3 regions of the Pseudomonas sp. RL_105y_Pfl2_101 genome follow, and region 1 is predicted to be linked to each of the others. Evidence: predicted binding sites of a transcription regulator. Region 1 holds the regulator's gene; each other region holds the start of a gene.
What was found. The regulator FliA, encoded in region 1, starts transcription of late flagellar genes. The targets are predictions, from matches to a motif close to CTAAAGTTTNNNNNNNNNNNGCCGNTAA.
Positions count from the first base shown of each region.

Region 2: AACY31_RS17735 (methyl-accepting chemotaxis protein) is a predicted target of FliA. The motif match lies at 1,559-1,586, and genes of this name have one in related genera.
Region 3: flgM (flagellar biosynthesis anti-sigma factor FlgM) is a predicted target of FliA. The motif match lies at 2,238-2,265, and genes of this name have one in related genera.

Region 1 is NZ_CAXAPG010000010.1:109,653-114,645, reverse strand. Features, by position in the region: gene flhF (flagellar biosynthesis protein FlhF) at 1-1,193, shown strand, start outside; gene fleN (flagellar synthesis regulator FleN) at 1,310-2,140, shown strand; gene fliA (RNA polymerase sigma factor FliA) at 2,137-2,880, shown strand; gene AACY31_RS14060 (chemotaxis response regulator CheY) at 3,048-3,419, shown strand; gene AACY31_RS14055 (protein phosphatase CheZ) at 3,438-4,223, shown strand; gene AACY31_RS14050 (chemotaxis protein CheA) at 4,252-4,993, shown strand, end outside.
Region 2 is NZ_CAXAPG010000016.1:53,879-58,871, reverse strand. Features, by position in the region: gene clpB (ATP-dependent chaperone ClpB) at 1-627, shown strand, start outside; tRNA gene AACY31_RS17755 (tRNA-Asn) at 1,085-1,160, shown strand; tRNA gene AACY31_RS17750 (tRNA-Pro) at 1,168-1,244, shown strand; tRNA gene AACY31_RS17745 (tRNA-Lys) at 1,250-1,325, shown strand; tRNA gene AACY31_RS17740 (tRNA-Pro) at 1,419-1,495, shown strand; gene AACY31_RS17735 (methyl-accepting chemotaxis protein) at 1,643-3,268, shown strand; gene AACY31_RS17730 (NAD(P)/FAD-dependent oxidoreductase) at 3,397-4,695, opposite strand; gene AACY31_RS17725 (DUF3094 domain-containing protein) at 4,765-4,938, opposite strand; gene AACY31_RS17720 (MOSC domain-containing protein) at 4,991-4,993, opposite strand, start outside.
Region 3 is NZ_CAXAPG010000006.1:172,972-177,964, reverse strand. Features, by position in the region: gene cheR (protein-glutamate O-methyltransferase CheR) at 1-297, opposite strand, end outside; gene AACY31_RS10015 (chemotaxis protein CheV) at 360-1,286, opposite strand; gene flgA (flagellar basal body P-ring formation chaperone FlgA) at 1,365-2,129, shown strand; gene flgM (flagellar biosynthesis anti-sigma factor FlgM) at 2,302-2,619, shown strand; gene AACY31_RS10000 (flagella synthesis protein FlgN) at 2,668-3,135, shown strand; gene AACY31_RS09995 (flagellar brake protein) at 3,228-3,974, shown strand; gene AACY31_RS09990 (MFS transporter) at 4,036-4,993, opposite strand, start outside.

The DNA.
Region 1 (4,993 bases):
CACGGGTTCCGAACATGGAGCTCGAAGACGAGCTGCGCAAGACCCAATCGCGCATCGCCAGCGCCCAGGCCGAACTGAGCCTGCGCAGCAGCGAAGGCGAGGGCGGGGCAGGTATCAATCGTCAATTGTTCGCCGGTCAGCCGCTGACGGCCGGCCTGCCGTTGACCGCTGCCGAACCGCTGATCGAGCAGGCCCACGCCGAACCGCGTCGTCCTGAGCCGGCGCCCGCGGCGCCTGCCCGGGGTGTCGATCCGCGCGCCCTGGACTCGATGCGCTTTGAACTCAACAGCCTGCGCGAGCTGATGGAAGTCCAGCTCGGCTCCCTGGCCTGGAACCAGCTGCAAGGCAGCCGTCCAGCCCAGGCCAACCTGTGGCGTCGTCTGCAACGCATCGGCCTGTCCGGCCCATTGTCCCGGGACCTGCTGGCGTTGATCAATGGTATCGAAGAACCACGCCAGGCCTGGCGCATGTTGCTGGCGCACCTGGCGCGGATGATCGCGACCCCGGAAGTCGAGCCGCTGGAAGAAGGCGGGGTGATTGCCATGGTCGGTCCTGCCGGCATGGGCAAGACCACCACCCTGGCCAAGCTCGCCGCCCGTTATGTACTCAAGTACGGCGCCCAGAGCATTGCCCTGGTGAGCATGGACAGTTTTCGCATCGGTGCCCAGGAGCAACTCAAGACCCTCGGCCGGATCCTCAATGTGTCCGTGACCCATGTGGATCCGGGCCAGTCCCTGGCCCAGGCGTTGGAGCCGCTGCTGCGCAAACGCGTCGTGCTGATCGATACCGCAGGCCTGCAAGCCAGCGATCCGGCCCTGCGCATGCAGCTCGAAAGTCTGGCCGGACGAGGCATCAAGTCAAAAAATTATCTCGTGTTGGCAACCACCAGCCAAAAACAGGTTCTAACCGCCGCATACCACAGCTACAAACGCTGCGGGCTGGCCGGCTGCATCCTGACTAAACTGGACGAAACGGCAAGCCTGGGCGAGGTGTTGAGCCTGGCGATCGGTCATGAACTACCGGTGGCCTACCTGACCGACGGGCCGCGGATCCCGGATGATTTGCATCTGCCGCGCCGTCATCAACTGGTCAGTCGTGCCGTGAGTGTGCAAATGCAGGAAGAACCCAGCGAAGAAGCCATGGCTGATATGTTCGCTGATATCTACCACAGCCCGACCAAGCAGGTCGGCTGAGGTAATCATGAATATTTTTTGTACCTACATCGATGGTCTGCCATGCATTGTTCCGTATGCGAACGCGCAGCCAGTAATGTGGCCTCCGTCTAAGTAAGACAAGGTAAAGAACGAACATGGGCAGCATGCATCCCGTACAGGTGATCGCGGTGACCGGCGGCAAAGGTGGCGTCGGGAAGACTAACGTGTCAGTGAATTTGTCCCTGGCTCTGGCAGAGCTTGGCCGACGGGTCATGCTGCTGGACGCCGACCTGGGCCTGGCGAACGTCGACGTGTTGTTGGGGCTTACACCCAAACGCACGCTGGCGGACGTGATTGAAGGGCGCTGTGAGCTGCGCGACGTGTTGTTGCAGGGGCCGGGCGGGATTCGCATCGTGCCGGCTGCCTCAGGCACCCAGAGCATGGTTCACCTGACCCCGGCCCAGCACGCGGGCCTGATCCAGGCTTTCAGCGACATTGGCGACAATCTCGATGTGCTGGTGATCGACACCGCGGCCGGTATCGGTGACTCGGTCGTCAGTTTCGTGCGCGCGGCCCAGGAAGTGCTGCTGGTGGTCTGCGACGAACCGACGTCCATCACCGACGCCTACGCCCTGATCAAGTTGCTTAACCGCGACTATGGCATGAACCGCTTCCGCGTCCTGGCCAACATGGCCCAGAGCCCGCAGGAAGGACGCAACCTGTTCGCCAAGTTGACAAAGGTCACGGATCGCTTCCTGGACGTCGCCCTACAATACGTCGGCGCAGTGCCTTACGACGAAAGCGTACGCAAGGCCGTCCAGAAGCAACGTGCCGTTTATGAAGCTTTTCCACGTTCCAAATGCGCGCTGGCGTTCAAGGCCATCGCCCAGAAGGTCGATACCTGGCCACTGCCGGCCAACCCTCGCGGGCATTTGGAATTTTTCGTCGAGCGTCTTGTGCAACAAACAGCAGGGCCCGTGCTATGACAGCCAGCGGTTACAACCATCTCTACAAGAAATCGGCACGGGACGCCCAATACGAATTGATCGAGCGCTACGCGCCACTGGTCAAGCGTATCGCCTATCACTTGCTGGCGCGGTTGCCGGCCAGTGTCCAGGTTGAAGACTTGATCCAGGCGGGCATGATCGGCCTGCTCGAAGTGTCGAACAAATACGACGCGAGCAAGGGCGCGAGTTTCGAGACGTATGCCGGTATTCGCATTCGCGGCGCCATGCTCGATGAAGTCCGCAAGGGCGATTGGGCGCCGCGTTCGGTACACCGCAATACCCGCATGGTCAGTGATGCAATTCGTGCAATTGAAGCTAAAACCGGGCGTGACGCTAAAGATCACGAGGTTGCGGCCGAACTCCAGTTAAGTCTCGACGATTATTACGGGATTTTGAACGATACCTTGGGCAGCCGCCTGTTCAGTTTCGACGACCTGTTACAGGACGGCGAACACGAAGGGCTGCACGAGGATAACGCGAGTGCTCACATGGAGCCGTCGCGTGACCTGGAAGATGAACGTTTCCAGAGTGCGCTGGCGGATGCGATTGCCAATTTGCCGGAGCGTGAGCGACTGGTCTTGGCGCTGTACTACGACGAAGAGCTGAACCTCAAGGAAATCGGTGAGGTGTTGGGGGTCAGCGAATCGCGGGTCAGCCAGTTACACAGCCAGTGCGCGGCCCGTTTGCGGGGGCGTTTGGGGGAGTGGCGAGCGCGTTGACGGGCAGTGTGGGGACACTGCGAACGAGGCTGGCCTGGCAGGTGCTGTGCCAGTCTCCATCTGTTGTGCTCCAGACCGTTGTCGAGTGTTGTGCCGGATTGATTGAAATGGCGCGTCCAGGTGCTGGGCGCGTTTAAGACTGCTTGGAGGTCGAATTGGACAAGAACATGAAAATCCTCATCGTTGATGACTTCTCAACGATGCGGCGGATCATAAAAAACCTGTTGCGTGACCTTGGGTTCACCAATACGGTCGAGGCGGATGATGGCATCACAGCCATTCCGGTCCTCAACAGCGGGAGCATCGACTTTCTAGTGACTGACTGGAACATGCCCGGCATGACCGGTATCGACTTGCTGCGTCATGTGCGCGCCGACGAAAAGCTTAAGCATCTTCCGGTGCTGATGGTCACTGCCGAAGCCAAGCGCGAGCAGATCATCGAAGCGGCCCAGGCCGGTGTAAACGGCTATGTGGTCAAACCCTTCACGGCCCAGGCGTTGAAAGAGAAGATCGAAAAAATCTTCGAACGCATCGGTTAACGGCGCCACGGGGGAGCTATGGACAACGAATCTTCAATGGGTGATTTCGAATCAACCCTGAAAAAACATGCCCGCGAACTGGTCGACAGCCTTGAAAAAGGTCGCTTTGGCGATGCGGTTCAAATGATCCATGAGCTCAACCAGACCCGTGACCGCGGTCTGTATCAGGAGGTGGGCAAGCTCACGCGTGAATTGCACAGCGCGATTGTCAATTTCCAGATCGACCCGAATATGCCGCAGGCCGAGGAGGTCTCGCAGATCACCGACGCCACCGAGCGTCTGGGTTATGTGGTCAAACTGACCGAGGCTGCGGCCAACCGCACCATGGACCTGGTGGAGAGCGCAACGCCGCTGGTCAATGGCCTGAGCGAAGAAGCCCAGGCCTTGAGCACCGACTGGGGGCGGTTCATGCGGCGCGAAGTCGGCGCCGAAGAGTTTCGGGAGCTGGCCCGTCGGGTCGACGGTTTCCTGACGCGCAGCGGCACCGAGAACCGCGCCGTGGCAAGTAATCTCAACGACATTCTGCTGGCCCAGGACTATCAGGACCTGACCGGCCAGGTGATCAAGCGTGTGACCCAACTGGTCACCGAAGTGGAAAGCAACCTGCTCAAACTGGTGTTGATGGCTAGCCAGGTCGACCGCTTTGCGGGCATCGAACACGACCGTGAAGCGATGCTTGCTGAAAAAGATCCACAAAAACATCTCTCTCAGGGTGAAGGTCCGCAAATTCATGCCGATAAAAGAGAAGACGTTATGTCCGGTCAGGACGATGTGGACGATTTGCTGTCCAGCCTTGGATTTTGAGTTTTAGCCCTATTTGGAGCAGCCACTAATGAGCTTCGGCGCCGATGAAGAGATCCTTCAGGATTTCCTGGTTGAGGCCGGCGAGATTCTAGAGCAACTGTCCGAACAGCTGGTCGAGCTGGAAAGCCGACCAGATGATGCGGATCTGCTCAATGCAATTTTTCGCGGTTTCCACACTGTAAAAGGAGGCGCCGGCTTCCTCCAGCTCAATGAGCTGGTGGAGTGCTGTCACATTGCCGAGAACGTGTTCGACATCCTGCGCAAGGGTGAGCGTCGCGTTGATTCGGAGTTGATGGACGTGGTGCTTGAAGCGCTGGATGCAGTCAACAGTATGTTCAGCGAAGTGCGTGAGCGCTCGCCGATTACGGCTGCCACCCCCGAGTTGCTCGCCGCGCTGTCGCGCTTGGCCGAGCCGCAATCGGCTGACGAAGCGGCCCCGGTTGCCGAGGCCCTGGTTGAAGAACCGATCGCCGAGGAATCGGGCGACGTCACCGATAACGAATTCGAACAACTGCTCGATTCCCTGAATACCGTCAAGGCCCAGGCCGAGGCACCGGCCGCTCCGGTTGCACCTACTGCGCCGGCCGCCGATGGGGCTGCCAGCGATGAAATCACCGATGCCGAGTTCGAGTCACTGCTCGACCAGCTCCATGGCAAGGGCCAGTTCGCGGCTGATGCCGTGGTCCCGCCGGCAGCCCCGGCCCCGGCCGCGCCGAACGCCGCGGGCGACAGCTCGGACATCACCGACGACGAATTCGAAGCGTTGCTAG
Region 2 (4,993 bases), on a different contig from region 1:
ATCGGTGCGCCACCGGGTTATGTCGGTTATGAAGAGGGCGGTTACCTGACCGAGGCTGTGCGTCGCAAGCCGTACTCGGTGATCCTGCTCGATGAGGTCGAGAAGGCGCACCCGGACGTGTTCAATATTCTGCTGCAAGTGCTGGAGGATGGTCGCCTGACCGACAGCCACGGGCGCACGGTGGACTTCCGCAACACGGTGATCGTGATGACCTCCAACCTCGGTTCGACGCAGATCCAGGAACTGGTGGGCGACCGCGAGGCGCAGCGCGCGGCGGTGATGGACGCGATCTCTACGCACTTCCGGCCGGAGTTCATCAACCGGGTCGACGAAGTGGTGATCTTCGAGCCGTTGGCCCGTGATCAGATTGCCGGCATTACCGAGATCCAGTTGGGTCGCCTGCGCAGTCGCCTCACCGAGCGTGAGCTGAAACTGCAATTGAGCGACGAGGCGTTGGACAAGCTGATTGCGGTGGGTTACGACCCGGTCTATGGCGCACGGCCGCTGAAGCGGGCGATCCAGCGCTGGATCGAAAACCCGCTGGCGCAGTTGATCCTGTCGGGTCGATTCATGCCGGGCGAAACCGTGACCGGTACAGTGGAGAACGACGAAATCGTCTTCAACTGAGTAGAGTGCCGAGGCTTTTGTGGCGAGGGAGCTTGCTCCCGCTGGAGGGTGTCGTAGGAGTTGTGTAGGAGCTGTCGAGTGCAACGAGGCTGCGATCTTTCCTCTGACGCCAGGGTCTGAAGCGAAAGATCAAAAGATCGCAGCCTTCGGCAGCTCCTACACAGTCCATCGCTTGCCACAGGGCGTGTTTGCTTTGCGAGGCCATTTTTTTCATCAGACCGTTGAACTCAAAGGAAAAGGCTTGTAAAGTGCGCCCCGCAGTCAGTCACCCCAAGGGTTACTTCTCGCTGAGAAGGAATCGAAAATAAGTTGCAAATCATTGTCTTGAAAGCAATTTAAGGGGTTGACAGAGGTTTTTAAAATTGTAGAATAGCGCGCCTCAGACACACGAACGCAGCGATGCGTAAGAGTAGAAGAGGTTGAAGCTTGCTTCAATGTTGTAGCTTGAAATATCAGTTCCGTGATAGCTCAGTCGGTAGAGCAAATGACTGTTAATCATTGGGTCCCAGGTTCGAGTCCTGGTCACGGAGCCATTTCAAACGGGGTATAGCGCAGTCCGGTAGCGCGCCTGCTTTGGGAGCAGGATGTCAGGAGTTCGAATCCCCTTACCCCGACCATTTTTGGGTCGTTAGCTCAGTTGGTAGAGCAGTTGGCTTTTAACCAATTGGTCGTAGGTTCGAATCCCACACGACCCACCATTTTTGAAACCAGCTCGCTGGAATCGAATCTTAAGATCAGAGGCCAAAAGCGCTGATCGAGAAGGCGACTTGCAAAGGTCGCCTTTTTTTTACCGGGGTATAGCGCAGTCCGGTAGCGCGCCTGCTTTGGGAGCAGGATGTCAGGAGTTCGAATCCCCTTACCCCGACCATATTAAAAATCCTCGTATCGAAAGATACGGGGATTTTTTTTGCGTGCGATAAAGCAGATTAGACTTAAGACATCGTACAACTTGCCGATAACCCGCCGACAGGGGCCTGGCCCCACTTCAGGCCAACAATAAAAAAAGGCATTCCCTATGGTTCTTCGTCAACTGAATATCGCCCCTCGTGCCGCGTTGGGTTTTGCCTTGATCGCCGTGCTGGTGGCGTTGCTCGGGGTGTTCGCGCTGGGACAGATGTCGAGTATTCGTGACAGTGAAGTAGCGGTGCAAACCCAGTGGTTGCCGAGCATTCGCGGCGGTGATGAGATCCGCGAATGGATGTTGCGGATCCGCACCATTTCCCTGCGCATGGCCCTGGACCAGGACTCGAAGAACATTGCGGTGTATCGCGGGCAGATGGACACGCGGGACAAGGAGCTGGGCGAAAAAATCGCTGCCTACGAAAAGCTCGTCGTGACGCCTGAAGGCAAGGCGCTTTATGACCAGTTCAAGCAAACCTTCGCCGCTTACCGTACAGGTATCGCCCAATCCTTCACCCTGGCAGAACAAGGGCGTCGGGATGAGCTGATCAAGCTGCTGCTGGTGGACATGAAAACCGTGGTGGACGGTTCCGGCAAGCAGCTCAACGACCTGGCGGAGCTGTTCTCCAAGCAGGTTTCCATCGAGAGCCAGAAGTCCCAGGCGCACTACACCAGTTCCCGCATGATCGTCAGTCTGTTCGTTGTGCTTGCCGCCCTGGCCACGGTGGCCCTGGCCATGCTGCTTACGCGCAGTATCGTCAAACCCTTGGGTGAGGCACTCAATGCTGCGGAGAACGTCGCCCGGGGTGACCTGACCCGGCCAATCGAGACCGATGGTAACGACGAAGTGAGCCGCTTGCTCAAAGCGTTGGCAGTCATGCAGCAGAATCTGCGTGAGACGTTGCAGGGCATCAGCGGTTCTGCCGCGCAACTGGCCACCGCAGCCGGTGAGCTGAACACCGTCACGCTCGACAGCACCCACAGCCTGCAACAGCAGAACAATGAAATTGAACAGGCCGCCACTGCCGTCACCGAAATGACCACCGCCGTGGAAGAGGTGGCGCGCAATGCGGTTTCCACCTCCGATGCCACGCGTCAGTCCAGTGAGTCTGCGTCCCTTGGGCAGCAGCGGGTCAGCGACACGGTCGAAGCTATTGGCGCCCTTGCCAGCGATGTGCAAGTGACTGGCGGCTTGGTGCAATCCCTGGCCAACCAGTCGCAGGATATCGGCAAGGTGTTGGACGTGATCCGCGCCATTGCCGAGCAGACCAACCTGCTGGCCCTCAACGCGGCCATTGAAGCGGCCCGGGCAGGTGAGAGCGGGCGTGGGTTTGCGGTGGTGGCCGATGAGGTGCGGGCGCTGGCTTATCGCACGCAGCAATCGACCCAGGAAATCGAGCAAATGGTCCAGGGCATGCGCAGCGGTGCCACCCAGGCACTCGATTCCATGCAGGCCAGCTCCAGTCGCGCCGCCAGTACCCTGGCCATGGCAGAGCGGGCAGGGGACGCGCTGCAGACCATCACAGAGTCGGTCACTGAAATCCACGAACGCAACCTGGTGATCGCCAGCGCTGCCGAAGAGCAGGCGCAAGTGGCCCGTGAGGTGGATCGCAACCTGGTGAACATTCGTGATTTGTCGGTGCGCTCGGCTTCCGGCGCGGACCAGACCAGCGCGTCCAGCCATGAGTTGTCGCAGCTGGCCAATTCGCTGCACACGATGGTGCAGCGGTTTCAGGTTTGATTGATTGGCTGTGCAGATCGAGTTTTATCGTTTAGATAAATATTGATTTCACTGCCGTCTTCGCGAGCAGGCAATGCACTTCTAAAACTCAGCGCCCCCACAAGCGGTTGACGCTTCGCTTTTTATCCTCAGTGCAGCTTGAGCCGAGGCTCAGTTCCGCGCCCGATCTTGCTGCCCAGCATCAGCATGGCCGTGCGGAACATGCCGTATAGCGCCATTTGGTGCATGCGATACAGCGACACGTAGAACATCCGCGCCAGCCAGCCTTCGAGCATCACGCTGCCGGTCAGGTTGCCCATCAGGTTGCCCACCGCCGAGAACCGCGACAGCGAGATCAGCGAGCCGTAGTCGGTGTATTTGTACGCGGGCAGGGCCTTGCCCTCGATCCGCAGTTTCAAGGACTTGGCCAGCAGCGAGGCCTGCTGATGCGCGGCTTGGGCGCGAGGCGGTACGTTGCGCTCGCTGTCGGGTTGCGGGCAGGCGGCGCAGTCACCGAAGGCGAAGATGTTCTCGTCGCGGGTGGTCTGCAAGGTGGGTAGCACATGCAGTTGGTTGATCCGGTTGGTCTCCAGCCCGTCGACGTCCTTGAGGAAGTCCGGGGCGCGAATCCCGGCGGCCCAGACTTTCAGGCTTGCGTCGATCACTTTGCCGTCCGCGGTAATCAGGCTGTCGGCGGTCACCTGGCTGACGGCGGCGTTGGTCATGACGTTGACGCCGAGTTTTTCCAGGGTCTTGTGCACCGGTCCGCCGATACGCTCTGGCAGGGCTGGCAAGACGCGTGGGCCCGCCTCGATCAGGGTGATGTGCATGTTCTCTGGTTTGATCCGGTCCAGGCCATAGGCGTGCAGTTCGTGGGCGGCATTATGCAACTCGGCGGCCAGTTCGACCCCGGTCGCACCGGCTCCGACGATGGCGACGCTGATGCGCTCGACGATATCGGTCTGCCCGGCGTGGGCCCGCAGATAGTGGTGAAGCAATTGCTGATGGAAGCGCTCGGCCTGTTTGCGGGTGTCGAGGAACAGGCAATGCTGCGCTGCGCCTTCGGTGCCGAAGTCATTGGTGGTGCTGCCGACGGCAATCACCAGGGTGTCGTAGCCCAGTTCCCGGGCCGGCAATAGCTCGACGCCGGCCTCGTCATAGGTGGCGGCCAGTTGGATTCTCTTGCGCTCGCGATCCAGGCCGCTCATGCGTCCCAGCTGGAACTCGAAGTGGTTCCATTTTGCCTGGGCGACATAGTTGAGTTCGTCTTCGGAGGAGTTCAAGGAGCCGGCGGCCACTTCGTGCAGCAGTGGTTTCCAGATGTGGGTCAGGTTCGCGTCGACCAGCATCACACTGGCCGTGCCACGCTTGCCCAGAGTCTTACCCAGACGGGTGGCCAACTCCAGACCGCCGGCGCCGCCGCCAACGATGACAATACGATGAGTCATGGGGATATCTCGCAAGGCTAAAGGAAATCGGTGCCGTTACCCGCGCGAGCGGCAGTGTGACTGGGCGGCTCATAGCGTCAGGTAACTGATCAGTCGGCTCAACAGGCCCAGGCCGATAGTCACGGCCAGTACCACCACCAGGAGCATCCAGGGCCGAAAAGGCCGGCGCTCGACTCGGTGCTGGGACAGTTGCAGGTACTCTTCGACATGCTTCTGGTCATCAGGGTTCAGGCGACTGGTCATATAGGCCTCGTCAGGTAGACGTTGCGGAATGTGAAGACGCTACAGCGTCCGGCTA
Region 3 (4,993 bases), on a different contig from region 1:
GCTGGCCTTGATGGCCGCCGGCAACACCCTGTTCTTCAACACCTCGAACGGGTAGGTGTCGCGAAACCACAGGGTTTCATTGGTGGTCATGGCATCCACCACCATCTCGCGCAAACCACTGCGCGGCTGGGTCTGGATGCGCTGGACCAGTTCGCCCAACGATTTCAGGCCCTGTTGCTCCATCAATTTATTGAGACGGCTCGACACCAGGTATTGCTTGTTTTCACCAAGCAAAATGCCACAGGCTTTTTCCAGGAAGACCCGGAACTGTTCGAAATCCAAATTACCCGTAGACAAAATACCGCCTCTTTCATCGTGTTGACTTGCCGGACGCACAACGCGCCCGACCTTATTATTCTTTATTCTGCTGCCTTGATCCGTTCGACGACCCGGGAAGCCAGGTCATCGGGACGGAATTTCGCCAGGAAATCGTCGGCGCCGACCTTCTTGACCATCGCCTGGTTGAAAACCCCGGACAACGAAGTATGCAAGATGATGTGCAGCTTTTGCATGCGCGGGTCGCTGCGAATTTCCGACGTCAGGGTGTACCCGTCCATCTCCGGCATCTCGATGTCGGAGATCATCATCAGGAATTCTTCCTCGGGCTTCTTGCCCTCCTCGACCAGCTTACGCAGGTAATCCAGCGCCTGTCGTCCGTCGTTCAGCGCCACCACCTCGACGCCGACCGTTTGCAGGCAACGGGTCACCTGCTTGCGGGCCACCGACGAGTCATCGACGGTCAGCACCCGCAGCGAAATCGCCTTGTGCTGGGTTTCGGCATCCACCACACCCGCGGAGATCGCTTCCGGTGTGGGCGCCACTTCGGCGAGGATCTTCTCCACGTCGATGATTTCCACCAACTGGTTATCGACCCGGGTCACTGCCGTGAGGTAGTGATCGCGGCCGGTGCCCTTGGGCGGTGGATGGATTTCTTCCCAGTTCATGTTGACAATGCGCTCCACCGAGCGGACCAGGAAACCCTGGGTCTTGGTGTTGTACTCGGTGATGATCACAAACGGATTACTCTGGTCCAGCAGACGACCGGAACCGGTCGCCATCGCCAGGTCGAGAATCGGGATGGTCGCTCCCCGAATGTTGGCCACACCGCACACGACGGGGCTGGACTTGGGCATCAGGGTCAGCTTGGGGCATTGCAGCACCTCGCGAACCTTGAATACGTTGATTCCATACATTTGTTGGCCGTCGAGACGGAACAACAACAGCTCCAGGCGATTCTGACCGACCAGCTGAGTACGCTGGTTTACCGAATCCATTACTCCCGCCATGCCCTGACTCCTACCTAACGCTAATGTTTCCGACGCGCATTCATCACTAAACGGCACGGGGCTTGCTATTGAACCGGCATGAACGCACAAACGACATTTTCTCGACGCCTGACCACTCACTGCCGCCACGGGCTCGGTGCACTGCTGGCTGTCTGCCTGTTCACTTCGGGCGGTCCTGCCCTTGCTGCTGTTCCGGTTACCTTGCCTGATCTCCTTATCGGCGTCACTCAGGGCTTTCTTGAATTCACCGTAGAAGACTATCTGGCTACCAGTCAAACGGAAGGTCGCTACGAAATCGAAGTCAACCAGATCGATCCACGTTTACGCATGCCAATGTGCGACAAGGAATTGACTGCTTCACTGGAGAGCCCATCCCGCCCCTTGGGTCGCGTCACGGTGAAGGTTCGTTGCGACAGCGCCGCGCCCTGGACGGTGTTCGTGCCCGCTCAAGTGCGCCTGTTTCGGGAAATTGTCACCACCACTCGTCCGCTCAAGCGGGCCGGAATCGTCGAGCCCCAGGACGTGATGTTGCGCGAACGGGACGTCAGCCAGATCAACCAGGGCTTCCTGACCTCCGTCGACCAGGCCATCGGGCAGAAACTTGTCCGACCAATGGTCGCCGATCAGACCGTGACACTGGTGCACCTGGAGCAGGCCGAGGTGGTCCGCAAGGGCGACCAAGTCGTCATCACCGCCCGCAGCGGCTCCCTAGCCGTGCGAATGCCCGGCGAGGCCCTGTCCAACGGCGGCATGCGTGAACAGATACGGGTAAAGAACCTCAACTCCCAGCGCGTGATCAAGGCGCAGGTGATGGCCCCGGGCCAAGTGGAAGTGGCGATGTAGCGATCTGGTAGAGGAGGTAGAAAGCTGGCGCTTGATCCCGGTGTTCCCTAGACTGTGCCTTACGCAAAGGCAAGCGCAGACGTGCGCATGCTCATTGAATAAATGAGCCTAAAGTTTTTTTGGGGATGGCCGAAAACATGGCAAGCGTCCAAATACCCAGAGGTTTTTTACCATGGTCATCGATTTCAATCGTTTAAACAGCTCTTCACCACTGACAGGTACTACGCGTACCAGCGCCGCCAAGGAAACCGTCGAAGCCGGTAAATCCGCGCCGCTGCCTACACCAGCCGAACAGGTCAGCAACGGGGAGTCGGTACACCTCAGCAATGAGGCTCAGCAGTTGCAGAAGGTCACTGACAAGCTGCGCGATCAACCTGTCGTCGACAACGCCCGCGTGGCTGAGTTGAAAGCAGCAATCGCTGATGGCAGCTACAAAGTCGACAGCAACCGCGTAGCCAGCAAACTGCTCAATTTCGAAGCCCAGCGCTAGGCCAACGCCTGCGCCAGGCTTTTGGACGCTTAAGACCCAAGGCCAGCCATGCACGACACTCATTTATTGCAACTGATCACCGACGACTTTGTTCCAGCGCAACAGTTGCTGGAGTTGTTGCAGGCCGAATCCGTGGCATTGCACGGTCGTGACATGCCTCTGCTGGAGAATATCCTGGCGCAGAAACAGGCACTGATCATCTTGCTTGACCAGCATGGCCGCAAACGCAGCGAGATCCTCGCCAGCCTTAATCTGCCCGCCAGCCATGACGGCCTCGAGCAATTGGCCGGCCAGTCGGCGATCGGCGATCAGTTGCTGTCCCAGAGCAAAGCACTCAACGACCTGCTCGCCCAATGCCAGGCAACCAACGCTCGCAACGGCCAGTCGATCCTGATGCAGCAGGCCGCCACCGCCAACCAGTTGCGCATTCTCAACGGTGGCGAGATCCCGACGCTGTATGACGCTCGCGGCTCGACCGCCAAAATGGTCAAGCACCGCCCGCTCAGCCAGGCATGAAACGAACAATGCCTTCGCCCTATCAACGCGCGATACATGCTGGCAAAATACCGGCCATTCGTAGTCGTATTTTGCCTGGAGATTGACTCACCGTGTTCAATGCCTCAAACGCGGATGATGCTCCGCAGCCCCCCAAGGTCCTCACCACGCCCCTGGAAATCTCCGGCAACCTGCGGATGCTGCAAGAGAGCCACGACCCACTGATCATTACCTTCCACGAACGTAGCCAGCGCTTCCAGAGCTATCTGGTCAACGTCGATCGCGAGACCCATTCCATCGCCCTGGATGAAATGATTCCCCGGGACGGCGAGCGCTTCCTGCTGGCCGGCGAGCCGTTTCGTGTCGAGGGTTTCCATGACGGCGTGCGTATCGCATGGGATGGCAAGGGCCCACTGACCATCGAGGAATCCAGCGACGGCCGCTGCTATCGCGGCGCCCTCCCCGACGAAGTGGTCTACCACCAACGTCGCAACGCCTTCCGCGCCGCCCTGAAACTGGCACAACTGGTGAACGTTGAACTGGGCGGCGAAAAGCTCAAGTCCCCCGTGGATGGCAAGCTGCTGGACATCTCCGCCACCGGCTGCAAGTTGCGCTTCGACGGCGACATCACGGAGCGCCTGCAATTGGGCCAGGTGTATGAGCGTTTCATCGCAGCCCTGCCTTTTGGCAACATGAGCGCGCCAGTCGAGCTGCGTTACCTGCATTTCGAAGAAAGGATCAACACCACATTTGCCGGTGTACGCTTCCACAACATCAGTGGCCTGGTGCAACGGCAGGTCGAGCGGTTCGTCTACCAGCTGCAACGAGAAGCCCGGCGCTTCGATAAAGACGACATTTGATTTTCCAGCCATGAAAAACGGGCAGTCCCTTGCGGTGACTGCCCGTTTTTTTATGCCTGCCTCAAGGCCTGGCCTGGGTAAAACTCGGCGTCTCAGGTGCCTCGGTTTCAGTTTCAGTTTCAGCCTCGGCCGCAGTCTCAGTGGCCGACTCAGGCTCCACCTCCGGATTGGCCGGCGCCTGCATCTGCTCCTGCACCACCTGCTCATCCACCCGTGGATCAAGACACGCCACCAAAGGCGAGCTCGACATGCTGTCCGGCATCGCCACGTGATGCAGCGGTGCATCATCGACCTGATGCAGGTTGGTCACCGCTTTCGGCCGGATCCGCCACACCAGCACCAAGGCGAAGAAAGCAAAAAAGCCGTAGAGCATCTGACTGCCGAGCATCTTCATCAGCACGCCGGCCACCAGCGGCCCGATGCTGGCCCCCACGCCGTAGGTCACCAGCAGCATCGCGGTCAGGGACACCCTTCGATCAGCTTCGACGTGGTCGTTGGAAAACGCTACCGCCAGCGGATACAGGCAGAACTGCACCAGCGAACAGAAGAACCCCGCGACGAACAGCACCTCCAGCGGCACCGCCGGAAGAATCGCCAATGGCAACGCACAGATCGTCAGAACCAGCGCAAAACAGCGGATCAACAGCGCCCGGTCATATCGATCGGACAGCCAGCCCAAGGGCCACTGCACCAGCAAACCGGCGAAGATGCAGCTACCCATGAACAGACCAACCTGCTCGGTCGACAGCCCCTGCTGAGAGGCATACAGGGGCGCCAGGCCATAGAACGAGCCCACGATCAATCCGGAGCCCAGCACCGTAATCAATGACTGTGGCACACGCTTGATGAAGAAGCGCGGCTCCATAGGCGCCGGATGCAGCGCCGCCGGGTGAATTCGCTGGGTCAGTGTCACCGGCACCAGGCACAAGGCGAAGCACAGCGCCACCAGCATCAACAGCTCAAGCCCCAGCCCCGGGTGCATGACCAGAATCAACTGGCCCAGCACCAGGCCCAAGTAG